Regions from separate parts of the Streptomyces sp. NPDC002386 genome, predicted to be linked through region 2. Evidence: riboswitches for the same ligand, from Rfam matches in the RefSeq annotation. Region 2 holds a riboswitch; the other holds the start of a gene.
What was found. Region 2 has a riboswitch for glycine ahead of gcvP (aminomethyl-transferring glycine dehydrogenase). Riboswitches for the same ligand answer to the same signal wherever they lie in the genome.
Positions count from the first base shown of each region.

Region 1: it holds a riboswitch for glycine, as region 2 does, so the genes downstream of both, gcvT (glycine cleavage system aminomethyltransferase GcvT) here and gcvP (aminomethyl-transferring glycine dehydrogenase) in region 2, are expected to answer to the same signal.

Region 1 covers NZ_JBSFBX010000009.1:36,977-43,801, reverse strand. Annotated here, with positions in the region: gene ACWCPN_RS19240 (enhanced serine sensitivity protein SseB) at 1-67, opposite strand, end outside; gene ACWCPN_RS19235 (AAA family ATPase) at 133-810, opposite strand; glycine riboswitch at 989-1,086, shown strand; glycine riboswitch at 1,087-1,200, shown strand; gene gcvT (glycine cleavage system aminomethyltransferase GcvT) at 1,244-2,371, shown strand; gene gcvH (glycine cleavage system protein GcvH) at 2,488-2,865, shown strand; gene glyA (serine hydroxymethyltransferase) at 2,880-4,157, shown strand; gene ACWCPN_RS19215 (L-serine ammonia-lyase) at 4,237-5,604, shown strand; gene ACWCPN_RS19210 (M28 family peptidase) at 5,701-6,825, opposite strand, start outside.
Region 2 covers NZ_JBSFBX010000027.1:20,929-27,753, forward strand. Annotated here, with positions in the region: gene gcvP (aminomethyl-transferring glycine dehydrogenase) at 1-2,558, opposite strand, end outside; glycine riboswitch at 2,733-2,828, opposite strand; gene ACWCPN_RS34240 (PRC-barrel domain-containing protein) at 2,948-3,319, shown strand; gene ACWCPN_RS34245 (DNA polymerase IV) at 3,396-4,802, opposite strand; gene ACWCPN_RS34250 (MerR family transcriptional regulator) at 4,880-5,563, opposite strand; gene ACWCPN_RS34255 (bifunctional nuclease family protein) at 5,812-6,285, opposite strand; gene ftsR (transcriptional regulator FtsR) at 6,372-6,825, opposite strand, start outside.

The DNA of each region.
Region 1 (6,825 bases), on a different contig from region 2:
CGCCGTGCGGGTGGGGGTGCGTCCGTGCCGGAAAGTCCGCGGGAAGGTCCGCCGCCGAGAAGTCCATCTGCCTGCCGCCTGCTGGGAACCACTGCTGTGGTGCAAAAGGCTAGCGGTTACCCGGGACGGCGCTCAGTCGGATCGGCCGGTGAAGCCGATCCGGCGCAGCACCTCGGCGGCGTCCCGGTCCAGCAGCACCGCCGAGCCGCAGCCGGCGGGCAGTTCGCCCCGCTCCACCCCGTGCAGCAGACGGGCCGCCGTACGGCGGTGGCGGCGGAAGGCGTAGCGGGAGACGCCGCGCCCGCGCTCGCGCTGGCCCGCGCGGGCGGTCTCCGCGGTGACGTCGAGCAGGAGCAGGTGCAGGGTGCCGCCGCGGCGCCGGGCCGCGCGGGCCAGCCAGCCGCGCACCCAGGCCTGGGTGCCGCAGTCGTGCACGACGACCCCCTCGCCGGTGCCGAGGGCGCGGCGCAGCCCGGCGTAGTGGGCGAGCCGGACCAGGGGGCGGTAGAGCGCGTAGGGGAGGAAGCGGGGGACGCGGGCGTCCCAGCGGTCGCGGGTGTCCTGGGAGTCGATGCGGTGGCCGGGGACCGCGCGGTGCATCAGGGTGGACTTGCCGCTGCCGGGCAGTCCGGTGATCACCACCAGGTCGCGGGGGCCGAAGAGCAGGTCGTGCGGGCTGCGCCCGGCGCGCTCGCGCAGGTCGCGGACGACCGGGGCGGGACGGTCGGCGCAGCGCTGGCGGGCCGGGGCGGAGGGCTGCTTCGGCACCGTGAGACCGGTGGTGGCGGCGTAGGCCGTGGTCCTGTTCACCGTCATCGTCCTCCCCTTGTGGGCTCGGAGACCCTTTGCCCATCGAATGTAAAGAGAAGGTAATGCGCAGGTCCAGCGGTTGGGTGCGCGTACTGCCACAGCTCGGTTACGGATGCGGGCCCTGACGGGGCGGGGCGCGGCGTGCAATGATGTGCGCGCCAACTGCATACCGGCCGTTTGAATCCGCGCGGGAGAGTTCCCAGCCAGCTCCGCTGGGACGCCGAAGGAGCAAGTCCCTCCCTTGAATCTCTCAGGCCCCGTTACCGCGCGGGCGAGGCACATCTGAAAAGCGGGCCGCTGCGACAGTGGCTCCACCCAAGGTGCAAGCCGTGACCACTCCTCGCGAGGATCATGGCGAACCTCTCAGGTTCCGATGACAGATGGGGAGGAACGATCCTCGCCTGTCATACCTGCCCTGGGAGACGACCGACCGATGAGCAGTACCGAACCCAACGGACCGCGCCGTACCGCGCTCGACGCCCTGCACCGCTCGCTCGGCGCGACGATGACCGACTTCGCCGGCTGGGACATGCCGCTGCGCTACGGGTCCGAGCGCGACGAGCACCTCGCGGTGCGGACCAAGGCCGGTCTCTTCGACCTCTCCCACATGGGCGAGATCACCGTGACCGGGCCGCAGGCGGCCGCCCTGCTGAACCACGCGCTGGTGGGCAACATCGCCTCGGTCGGTGTCGGCCGCGCCCGCTATACCATGATCTGCCAGGCCGACGGCGGCATCCTGGACGACCTGATCGTCTACCGGCTGGCCGAGCACGAGTACATGGTCGTCGCCAACGCCTCCAACGCCCAGGTGGTGCTGGACGCGCTGACCGAGCGCGCCGCGGGCTTCGACGCCGAGGTGCGCGACGACCGGGACGCCTACGCGCTGCTCGCGGTCCAGGGCCCCGAGTCCCCCGGCATCCTGAAGTCGCTGACCGACGCCGACCTGGACGGCCTGAAGTACTACGCGGGCCTGCCCGGCACCGTCGCCGGCGTCCCCGCGCTGATCGCGCGCACGGGCTACACCGGTGAGGACGGCTTCGAGCTGTTCGTGAAGCCGGAGCACGCGGTGGAGCTGTGGCAGGCGCTGACCAAGGCGGGCGAGGGCGCCGGTCTGGTGCCGTGCGGCCTGTCCTGCCGGGACACCCTGCGCCTGGAGGCGGGCATGCCGCTGTACGGGCACGAGCTGACCACCTCCCTGACCCCCTTCGACGCCGGGCTCGGCCGGGTGGTGAAGTTCGAGAAGGAGGGCGACTTCGTGGGCCGCGAGGCGCTGGCCGAGGCCGCCGCCAGGGCCGAGCAGAACCCGCCGCGGGTGCTCGTCGGCCTGATCGCCGAGGGCCGCCGGGTGCCGCGCGCCGGATACCCCGTCGTCGCGGGCGGCTCGGTGATCGGTGAGGTCACCTCCGGTGCCCCCTCCCCCACCCTGGGCAGGCCGATCGCGATGGCGTACGTCGACGCGGCGCACGCGGCGCCGGGCGCCGAGGGTGTCGGCGTGGACATCCGGGGCAGCCACGAGCCGTACGAGGTCGTGGCGCTCCCCTTCTACAAGCGTCAGAAGTAGACACTGGGCGCGGTCCGTCCACCGGACGTGACCCTGCGCACATCCCCGCTGCTCAGCAGCAGGTCCAGCAGTCCCCCATTCATCAGCACTCCCGCGCGTACAGGAGAATTCAGGCCATGAGCAATCCCCAGCAGCTGCGCTACAGCAAGGAGCACGAGTGGCTGTCGGCCGCCGAGGACGGCGTCTCGACGGTCGGCATCACGGAGTTCGCGGCCAACGCGCTCGGCGACGTGGTCTACGCCCAGCTCCCCGAGGTCGGTGCCACGGTGTCCGCGGGTGAGACCTGCGGCGAGCTGGAGTCGACCAAGTCGGTCTCGGACCTGTACTCCCCGGTCACCGGTGAGATCACCGAGGTCAACGAGGACGTCGTCAACGACCCGTCGCTGGTGAACTCGGCCCCCTTCGAGGGCGGCTGGCTGTTCAAGGTGCGCGTCACCGAGGAGCCGGCCGACCTGCTCTCCGCCGACGAGTACACCGCCCAGAACGCCGGCTGAGGAGTCGTAGCCGTATGACTGTCCTGAACACGTCCCTGCACGAGCTGGACCCGGAGATCGCCGCCGCGGTCGACGCCGAGCTGAACCGCCAGCAGTCGACGCTGGAGATGATCGCCTCGGAGAACTTCGCGCCGCTCGCGGTGATGGAGGCCCAGGGCTCGGTGCTGACCAACAAGTACGCGGAGGGCTACCCGGGCCGCCGCTACTACGGCGGCTGCGAGCACGTCGACGTCGCCGAGCAGATCGCCATCGACCGGATCAAGGAGCTGTTCGGCGCCGAGTACGCCAACGTCCAGCCCCACTCCGGCGCCTCCGCCAACCAGGCGGCGCTGTTCGCCCTCGCCCAGCCCGGGGACACCATTCTCGGCCTGGACCTGGCGCACGGCGGCCACCTCACCCACGGGATGCGGCTGAACTTCTCCGGCAAGCAGTTCGACGTGGTCGCCTACCACGTGGACGAGGCGGGCCTGGTCGACATGGCCGAGGTCGAGCGGCTGGCCAAGGAGCACCGCCCGAAGGTGATCATCGCCGGCTGGTCGGCGTACCCGCGTCAGCTCGACTTCGCCGAGTTCCGCCGGATCGCCGACGAGGTCGAGGCGTACCTGTGGGTCGACATGGCGCACTTCGCCGGCCTGGTCGCGGCGGGTCTGCACCCGAACCCGGTCGAGTACGCGGACGTGGTCACCTCCACGACCCACAAGACCCTCGGCGGCCCGCGCGGCGGCATCATCCTGGCGAAGAAGGCCTTCGCCAAGAAGCTGAACTCGTCCGTCTTCCCGGGCTTCCAGGGCGGTCCCCTGGAGCACGTGATCGCGGCCAAGGCGGTCTCCTTCAAGGTCGCCGCCTCGGAGGAGTTCAAGGAGCGCCAGCGCCGTACGGTGGAGGGTGCCCGCATCCTCGCCGAGCGGCTCACCGCCGCCGACGCCCGCGAGGCCGGGGTCAACGTGCTGTCCGGCGGTACGGACGTGCACCTGATCCTGGTGGACCTGCGGGAGTCCGAGCTCGACGGGCAGCAGGCCGAGGACCGCCTCCACGAGGTCGGCATCACGGTCAACCGCAACGCCGTCCCGAACGACCCGCGTCCCCCGATGGTGACCTCGGGTCTGCGCATCGGTACGCCGGCCCTGGCGACCCGGGGCTTCACGGCCGAGGACTTCGCCGAGGTCGCGGACGTGATCGCCGAGGCCCTGAAGGCGCCCGCCCCGTTCGAGGGCGCCGGCGTGGCGGCCCTGAAGGCCCGGGTCGAGGCCCTGGCCGACAAGCACCCGCTGTACCCGGGTCTGAACAAGTAAGTCCGTTTCACCGGGCACCGCGCACACTGGAAGGTGTGCGCGGTGCCGCACCCGCACCACCCCGTATTGAGGAGTTTCCGTGGCCATCTCGGTCTTCGACCTGTTCTCGATCGGCATCGGCCCGTCCAGCTCCCACACGGTCGGTCCGATGCGCGCGGCGCGCATGTTCGCCCGCCGGCTGCGCAACGAGGACCTGCTGGACGCCGTCGCCTCCGTGCGCTGCGAGCTGTACGGCTCGCTCGGCGCGACCGGCCACGGCCACGGCACCCCGAAGGCGGTGCTGCTCGGTCTGGAGGGCGCCTCGCCCCGCACGGTGGACGTGGAGTCGGCCGACGAACGGGTGGAGGGGATCAGGCGGTCGGGCCGGATCTCGCTGCTCGGCGAGCACGAGATCGCCTTCTCCTTCGACGACGACCTGGTCCTGCACCGCCGCAAGGCGCTGCCCTACCACGCCAACGGCATGACGGTGTGGGCCTTCGACGCGGCCGGCACGGAGCTGCTCTCCAAGACGTACTACTCGGTCGGCGGCGGCTTCGTCGTGGACGAGGACGCGGTCGGCGCGGACCGCATCGTGCTGGACGACACGGTCCTGAAGTACCCGTTCCGCACCGGTGACGAGCTGCTGCGCCTGACCCGGGAGACGGGTCTGTCGATCTCCTCCCTGATGCTGGAGAACGAGCGCGCCTGGCGCACCGAGGACGAGATCCGGGCGGGCCTGCTGGAGATCTGGCGGGTCATGCGCGAGTGCGTGCGGCGGGGCATGTCCCGGGAGGGCATCCTGCCCGGCGGTCTGAAGGTGCGCCGCCGCGCGGCCGTCTCGGCCCGCCAGCTGCGCGCCGAGGGCGACCCGCTCGCGCACGCGATGGAGTGGATCACCCTCTACGCGATGGCGGTGAACGAGGAGAACGCGGCCGGCGGCCGCGTGGTCACCGCTCCGACGAACGGCGCGGCGGGCATCATCCCGGCGGTCCTGCACTACTACATCAACTTCGTGCCGGGCGCCGACGAGGACGGCGTGGTCCGCTTCCTCCTCGCGGCCGGCGCCATCGGCATGCTCTTCAAGGAGAACGCCTCCATCTCCGGCGCCGAGGTCGGCTGCCAGGGCGAGGTCGGCTCCGCCTGCTCGATGGCCGCGGGCGCCCTCGCCGAGGTGCTGGGCGGCAGCCCCGAGCAGGTGGAGAACGCGGCCGAGATCGGCATGGAGCACAACCTCGGCCTGACCTGCGACCCCGTGGGCGGCCTGGTCCAGATCCCCTGCATCGAGCGCAACGGCATGGCCGCGGTGAAGGCGGTCACCGCGGCGAAGATGGCGATGCGCGGCGACGGCTCGCACAAGGTGTCCCTGGACAAGGTCATCAAGACGATGAAGGACACCGGCGCCGACATGTCGGTGAAGTACAAGGAGACGGCCCGGGGCGGGCTGGCGGTGAACATCATCGAGTGCTGAGCGGCACCCCGCGTCACGCGGGGCGCCGCCGGAGCCGAGGCGCGGAGAGCGGGAGGCGGGCCGGGGCTCCGCCTCCCCTCGCCGTGCCGCGGGTGATCAGCCGGTCGTCAGGGTGACGTCGTCGACGACGAAGCTGGTCTGCAGGCTGGAGTCCTCGGAGCCCGTGAAGGCCAGCGTGATCTGCTGGCCGATGTACTGGCTCAGGTCCAGCGTGCGCTCGGTGTACCCCGTGGCCGCGTTGGCGTTGGAGTACGTCTGCTTCGCGGTCCCGTTGACCTTGACCTGGAAGGTGTCGTACGCCGTGGAGCCCGACTCGCCGGTGTCGATGTGCAGCCAGTACTTCAGGGTCGCCCTGGTGCAGCCGGCCGGGATCGTCACGGTCTGGCTGACCGTGTCGGTGGCCGTGGAGCCGTAGCCAGCCAGCCACGCGTACCGGGTGCCGGAGTGCGCGGACTGGCCGCTGAACGCGCCGATCGAGCCGGTGTCCCCGGTCCACGGCGAAGTGCCGCTCTCGAAGCCGCCGTTGGAGACCGCCTGGGAGGCCGTGCAGCCGCCGGAGCCGGTGACGGTCAGCGTGTACTGCGCGGTGTGCGTGGTGGAGCCGGCGCCGCTGATGGTGAGGTTGTACGTACCCGGCGCCACGGAGGAACCGACGGTGACCGTCGCCGTGGACGAGCCGCCGGAGGTCACCGAGGCCGGACTGAAGGAGACCGTGACCCCGGCGGGGGCGCCCGAGGCGGAGAGGCTGACGGTCTGGGCCGAGCCGTTGGTCGTGGCGGTGGACACGGTGGTGCTCAGCGAGGTGCCCGGGGCGGTGCTGCCCGTGGCGGGGCTCGCCGAGAGGGAGAAGTCGTCGGCCGGGACGGTCGCCGAGACCGCCTGGGACCACAGGGTGTAGGCGACGCCGTCGGCGCTGCGGTTCAGTCCGGTGGCGTTGATGTTGGCGGTGGTGTCGCAGGAGGAGTGGTAGCAGCTGTCGTACGCGGCGTTCGCCGTGCCGCCCCACTTGGCCGCCTGCGCCGAGGTCTTGCGGGCGCTCGCACCCATGGCGTAGCCGGAGGTGGGGATGCCGTAGTTCTCGAAGGAGTAGTCGTCGGAACGGCCCGCGCCCTCGGTGTTCTCCTCGGGCTGCAGGTTCAGCGAGTCCCAGTACGCCTTCATCGGGGCGGCGGCCGCGGAGGTGATGTGGTTGATGAAGTAGCCGCCGTTGCGCGAGGCGAC
Region 2 (6,825 bases):
GCCACCGGGAAGGACATGGTCGGCGCGTGGAAGCCGTAGTCGATGAGCCGCTTGGCGACGTCGTCCACGCTCACGCCGGTCGCCTTGGTCAGCGGACGCAGGTCGATGATGCACTCGTGCGCCACCAGGCCGCCGGGGCCGTTGTAGAGCACCGGGTAGTGCGGCTCGAGGCGCTTGGCGACGTAGTTGGCGGAGAGCACGGCGACCTGGGTGGCGCGCTTGAGCCCCTCGCCGCCCATCAGGCGGACGTACGCCCACGAGATCGGCAGGATGCCCGCGCTCCCCCACGGCGCGGCGGAGATCGGGCCCACGCCGGTCTCGGGGCCGGCCGCCGGCTGCAGCGGGTGGTTCGGCAGGTACGGCGCCAGGTGCGAGCGGACTGCCACCGGGCCGACGCCGGGACCGCCGCCGCCGTGCGGGATGCAGAACGTCTTGTGCAGGTTCAGGTGCGAGACGTCGCCGCCGAAGTGACCCGGCTTGGCGAGGCCGACCAGGGCGTTCAGGTTGGCGCCGTCGACGTACACCTGGCCGCCGGCGTCGTGGACCTGGGCGCAGATGTCGGCGACGTGCTCCTCGAACACACCGTGCGTCGACGGGTAGGTGATCATCAGCACGGCCAGCTCGTCGCGGTGCTGCTCGATCTTCGCCCGCAGGTCGGCGACGTCGATCTCGCCGTCCTCGGCGGTCTTGACGACGACGACCTTCATGCCGGCCATCACCGCGCTGGCCGCGTTGGTGCCGTGCGCGGAGGACGGGATGAGGCAGACGGTGCGCTGATCGTCACCGTTGGCGCGGTGGTAGCCGCGCACGGCCAGCAGACCGGCCAGCTCGCCCTGCGAACCGGCGTTCGGCTGCAGTGAGACCTTGTCGTAGCCGGTGACCTCGGCGAGACGGTCCTCCAGCTCGCGGATGAGCGTGAGGTAGCCCTCGGCCTGCTCGGCGGGCGCGAAGGGGTGCATCTGGCCGAACTCGGGCCAGGTGACCGGCTCCATCTCGGTGGTCGCGTTGAGCTTCATGGTGCAGGAGCCCAGCGGGATCATGCCGCGGTCGAGCGCGTAGTCACGGTCGGCGAGCCGGCGCAGGTAGCGCAGCATCGCGGTCTCGGAGCGGTGCTCGTGGAAGACCGGGTGGGTGAGGTAGTCGTCGGTGCGCAGCAGGGCCTCGGGCAGGGCCTCGCCGGCCGCCGCGTCCAGCGCCTCGATGTCGCCGTCGACGCCGAAGGCGGCGAAGACGGCCTCCACCTGCGCCCGGTTGGTGGTCTCGTCGCAGGCGAGGGAGACGAGGTCGGCGTCGACGAGACGCAGGTTGACGCCGCCGGCCCGGGCGGCGGCCGTGACCTCGGCGGCCCTGCCGGGCACACGCGCGGTGAGGGTGTCGAAGTAGGCGCCGTGCACGATCTCGACACCGCCCGCCTTCAGGCCCTCGGCGAGGATCGTGGCGTAGCGGTGGGTGCGGCGGGCGATGGTCCGCAGCCCCTCGGGACCGTGGTAGACGGCGTACATGCCGGCCATCACGGCGAGCAGCACCTGGGCGGTGCAGATGTTGCTGGTGGCCTTCTCGCGGCGGATGTGCTGCTCGCGGGTCTGCAGCGCGAGGCGGTAGGCCTTGTGCCCGTCGGCGTCGACGGACACGCCGACGAGACGGCCGGGCAGGCTGCGCGCGAACTTCTCGTGCACCGCCATGTAGCCCGCGTGCGGCCCGCCGAAGCCCATCGGCACGCCGAAGCGCTGGGTGGTGCCGACGGCGATGTCCGCGCCCAGCTCACCCGGCGAGGTCAGCAGGGTGAGCGCGAGCAGGTCGGCCGCGACGGTGACGAGGGCGCCCAGCTCGTGCGCCTGGTCGATGAGCGGCTTGATGTCACGGACGGCACCGGAGGCGCCCGGGTACTGGACCAGCACGCCGTTGATCTCGCGCTCGGCGATCTCCGCCGGGATGCCGTCGGAGAGGTCGGCGACGACGACCTCGACACCGGTCGGCTCGGCGCGGGTCTCGATGACGGCGACGGTCTGCGGCAGGGCGTCCGCGTCGATCAGGAACAGGCCCTTCTTGTTCCTGCCCATGCGCCGGGACAGCGCCATGGCCTCGGCGGCCGCGGTGCCTTCGTCGAGCAGGGAGGCGCCCGACGTCGGCAGCCCGGTGAGCTCGGCGACCATGGTCTGGAAGTTCAGCAGGGCCTCGAGCCGTCCCTGGGAGATCTCCGGCTGGTACGGCGTGTAGGCCGTGTACCAGGCCGGGTTCTCCATGACGTTGCGCAGGACGACCGGCGGGGTGAAGGTGCCGTAGTAGCCGAGGCCGATCATGGAGCCGAGGACCTGGTTGCGGTCGGCGAGCGAGCGCAGCTCGGCGAGCACCTCGGCCTCGGTGCGGGCGCCCGGCAGGTCCAGGGCGTCGGCGTTCTTGATCACGTCCGGGACCGCGGCGGCGGTCAGTTCGTCGAGCGAGCCGTAGCCGACGTGCGCGAGCATCTTGGCCCGCGCCTCCTGGTCGGGCCCGATGTGGCGCTGCTCGAAGGGGATACCCGCTTCGAGCTCGGAGAGCGGGGTGCGATGGGCGGTCATTGCGGAGGCCTCCTGGTCTGACGCGACCTTCGAGGGGCACCCCGGTACGGATACCCCGACGGCCTCCCCCTCTGTCATCTCGACCTGAGAGCTTCACCGGCGGCCCGTGGGCGCCGGCTTTCACCGTCGGTGAGGGCGGACGCCGTCGACATCCGCCCTGCTTTCCAGAGTGACCTCGTCCGTGCGGTACGTGAGCCTGAGAGATTCCGGGGAGGATTTGCTCCTTCGGCGCCTCCGAGGGTGGTCGGAGGACTCTCCCGCACGGGGTCAGCAGCCGCTGTCAGCCTACCAGCGAGGTCAACGCCCGGGCCTTCGAGTGGCCGCCTCACTGATTGTGCTCTTTCGTAGTGCTTACGGATGAGTTGCGACCACGTGGAGGGAGAGGGACCGTGCAGACCGACATCGATCCGCGCAACCTGATCGGCCGCAAGGCGTTCGACCGCACCGGTACCAAGATCGGCACCATCGACGAGGTGTACCTCGACGACGCCACCGGTGTGCCGGAGTGGGCGGCCATACGCACCGGTCTCTTCTCCCGGGACGCCTTCGTCCCCCTGGAACCCAGCGAGATCGTCGAGGGCGCCCTGCGGGTCCCCTTCGACCGTGCGCTCATCAAGGACGCTCCCGACTTCGGCGTGGGCCGCCACCTCTCCCCCGAGCAGGAACTCCAGCTCTACCACCACTACGGCCTCGACGTGGCGGCGCCCTCCCCGCTCGCGGACCGCGACTTCGGCAAGCTGGCGGGCACCGAGGAACCCTGAGCCCGCTTCGCAGGCGACCCCGCGGGGCACACGGAACCCCGCGAGCGGCCAGGGCAGCCGCGTGCCGCGGTTGCCCCTACCGATCGGCGTCGACGGCACCCGGCGGGCGCGACGGCGGATCCGCGTCGGGCACCGGTGGCAGCGGAGCCGTATCCAGCACCAGCGGCAGCGGATCCGCCGGTTCCAGCGCGGGATCCTCGACGCCGAACGTCCGCACGCGCCCCGGCTCCGACTGAGGCGTCTCGAAACGCACGGTCACCCGGCCCAGGCCGCTCCCCTGCACCCAGCCGTGGCCCAGCTCGGCGTGGTGCACGTCCTGCCCGGCACGCCACTGCCGACCGACGGGCTCCGGCCGCTCCGGCACGGACTCGGCCACGGCCTCCTCCGGCACATGTGCCTCCGACGACGGCTGCGCCGCCTGGGCGAACAGGTCCTCCTGGGTGTAGTCGGCGAGCCCGGTGACTCCCACCCCGAGCAGCCGTACCCCGCCCGTGGTGTCCACGGAGTCCAGCAGCCGCTCCGCCGCCTCCCGGATCACCGCGGGGTCGTCCGTGGGCCCTCTGAGCGTCTCGGACCGGGTCAGCGTCGAGAAGTCGTACCTGCGGACCTTCAGCACGATGGTCCGCCCCGACAGCCCGGCCCCGCGCAGCCGGCCCACGCACCGCTCGGCGAGCCGCCGCACCTCGATGCCGACCCGCAGCCGGTCGTGGATGTCCACGTCGTAGGTGTCCTCCACCGACACCGACTTGGCCTCCCGCTCGGCGACCACGGGCCGGTCGTCGCGGGCCAGCGCCATCGCGTACAGCGCGTGGCCGTGCGCCTTGCCGAGCAGCCGTACGAGTTCGTCCTCGCCCGCCTCCGCCAACTCCTCGACCGTGGCGATCCCGGCCCGCCGCAGATGGTCCCCGGTCGCCGGGCCCACCCCGGGCAGGGTCCGCACCGGCATCGGCCCGAGCAGGGCCCGCTCGGTACCGGGTTCGACGAGGACGAGGCCGTCGGGCTTGGCCTCCTCCGAGGCGATCTTCGCGAGCATCTTGGAGGCGGCGAGTCCCACGGACCCGGTGAGCCCGGTGACCGCCCGTATGTCGGTGCGCAGCTTCGTCCCCACCCGGCGTGCCGACTCCGCGTCCCAGGCCGCCTCCCGGGCCTCGAGGTCGACGAAGGCCTCGTCCAGGCTCAGCGGCTCCACCAGCGGTGACAGCTCCCGCAGCAGCGCCATCACCTGGTCGCTCACCGACCGGTAGAGGCTGAAGCGGGGCACCAGGTACGCGGCGTTAGGCGCCAGCCGGCGCGCCTGGGCCATCGGCATCGCCGAGTGCACCCCGAACACCCGCGCCTCGTACGAGGCGGTGGCCACCACGCCACGCGGCCCGAGTCCGCCCACGACCACGGCCTTGCCCCGCAGGCTCGGCTTGGACGCCTGCTCCACCGAGGCGTAGAAGGCATCCATGTCGAGATGCAGGATCGTGGGCGCGTTTCTCACATGACCGATGCTGCACCACACCACTGACAACGCGGGTGCGCGGCCCGTCGGGTGCGGTGCGGCTCACCGGGGCGTGCTCAGACGGCCCGGTTGCGCCGCCGCGCCAGCTCGTCCGCGGGGTTGTGCCCGACCAGGGTCTCCCCCGTGTCGACACGCTCCCCGTGCAGCTGGGAGAGCGCGCTCTCCACGTCCCGCCAGACCACGCCCACGGCGATCCCGAAGATGCCCTGGCCGCCCTGGAGCAGGGCGTGAACCTCGTCCGGCGAGGTGCACTCGTACACCGTGGCACCGTCGCTCATCAGGGTCATGCGCTCCAGGTCCTGGAAACCGCGTTCCCGGAGGTGCTGCACGGTCGTGCGGATGTTCTGCAGCGACACCCCGGTGTCCAGGAACCGCTTGACGATCTTCAGGACGACCACGTCCCGGAAGCTGTAGAGGCGCTGGGTGCCCGACCCGTAGGCGGACCGCACGCTCGGCTCCACCAGTCCGGTGCGGGCCCAGTAGTCCAGTTGCCGGTAGGTGATGCCGGCGGCCGCACAGGCCGTGGGTCCCCGGTAGCCGATCTCCTCGGACGCCATGGCCGCCACCCCTTCGCCGTTCGGCACCGCCGCCGGCCGCTGTGGGGCGGGGTCGACCGCGCCGCCGGGATATGCGTACTGGCCGCTGGAACGCGGCCGGGAACTCGGGGGAGGGTACGGACCGCTCTCCCCGAAACCGCGTCCGGGGGCACCCCCAGCCGTACCGTCGCCGCTCGTTCTCACGCCGACCTCCGTCCTTGACCTGCCTTCTCGACGGTAGGCAGTCACCAGGGGTGCGTCAACGATCGCCACACTCGCCACGCCGGGTGATAATCACCCTAAGAGTGGTTTCCCGTGCCCCACCGCGGGGAAAGGCTAGCCGAATGCTCTCGCGGAAGACGGCATGACGCTCTGGATGGCCGGTGGCATTTGCCATGATGCGCGGCGCCGGCCCACGGGTCACCGCCCTCGGGCCGCGGGTCCGCCGCACCTCACTGGCTGCTGGTGCCGAAGTCCTCGGGCGAGATCTGGTCGAGGAACTCGCGGAACTTCTCCACCTCGTCCTCCTGCTCGTCCGGGATCGCGATGCCGGCGTCGTCCAGCACCGTGTCGCTGCCGTAGATCGGCGTCCCGGTACGCAGGGCCAGCGCTATGGCGTCGGACGGACGCGCGCTCACCTCGACCCCGCTGGCGAAGACCAGCTCCGCGTAGAAGACGCCCTCACGCAGATCCGTGATGCGCACTTCGGTCAGCTCCTGGCCGACGGCCTCCAGCACGTCCTTGAACAGGTCGTGGGTCAGCGGTCGCGCGGGGGCCATGCCCTGCTGGGCGAAGGCGATCGCCGTCGCCTCCCCCGGCCCGATCCAGATGGGGAGGTAGCGGTCGCCCCCCACTTCGCGCAGGAGCACGATCGGTTGGTTGGAGGGCATTTCGACCCGGACACCTACGACATCGAGCTCGTTCACACAGCAACCCTAGGCCGTGCTCGGGACCTTTGGGTAGTCGGGCCGGGAACAGGTGCCCGATCCGGCCGCGCCGGGCACCCCGCCGTTCAGGGCAGGCGCACACCGAGGGCGGTCTGCACCAGTGCCGCGTGCAGCCGCATCGTGAGCGCCGCCAGCTCCTTCGCCCGGGCCTCCGCGTGGGCCCGGGTCTGCGGGTTGCGATGGCGCTTCAGGGGAGCCACCACCTGGTCCACCAGACCCGCCTCCCGGTCGGCGGCGGCCTTCATCACCCGCAGATGGCGCGGCTCGATCCCGAACCGGCCCAGCTCGGCGACGAGCGAGGCAACGGTGACGGCCGACGCGTCGTACACACCGTCCTCCAGCGGAGCGATGAGCCCGTACGACTGCCACTCCGCGAGGTCGTCCTCGCCGATGTCCGCCGCCGCCAGCAGCTCGGCACGGCCGACCCGGGCCACCGTGGGCCGCTCGGACGGCTCCGGCGGCTCCTCCCCGGTGCGCTGGCGCCCCACCAAGGGCAGTTGCACGGCCTCACCGCGCTCC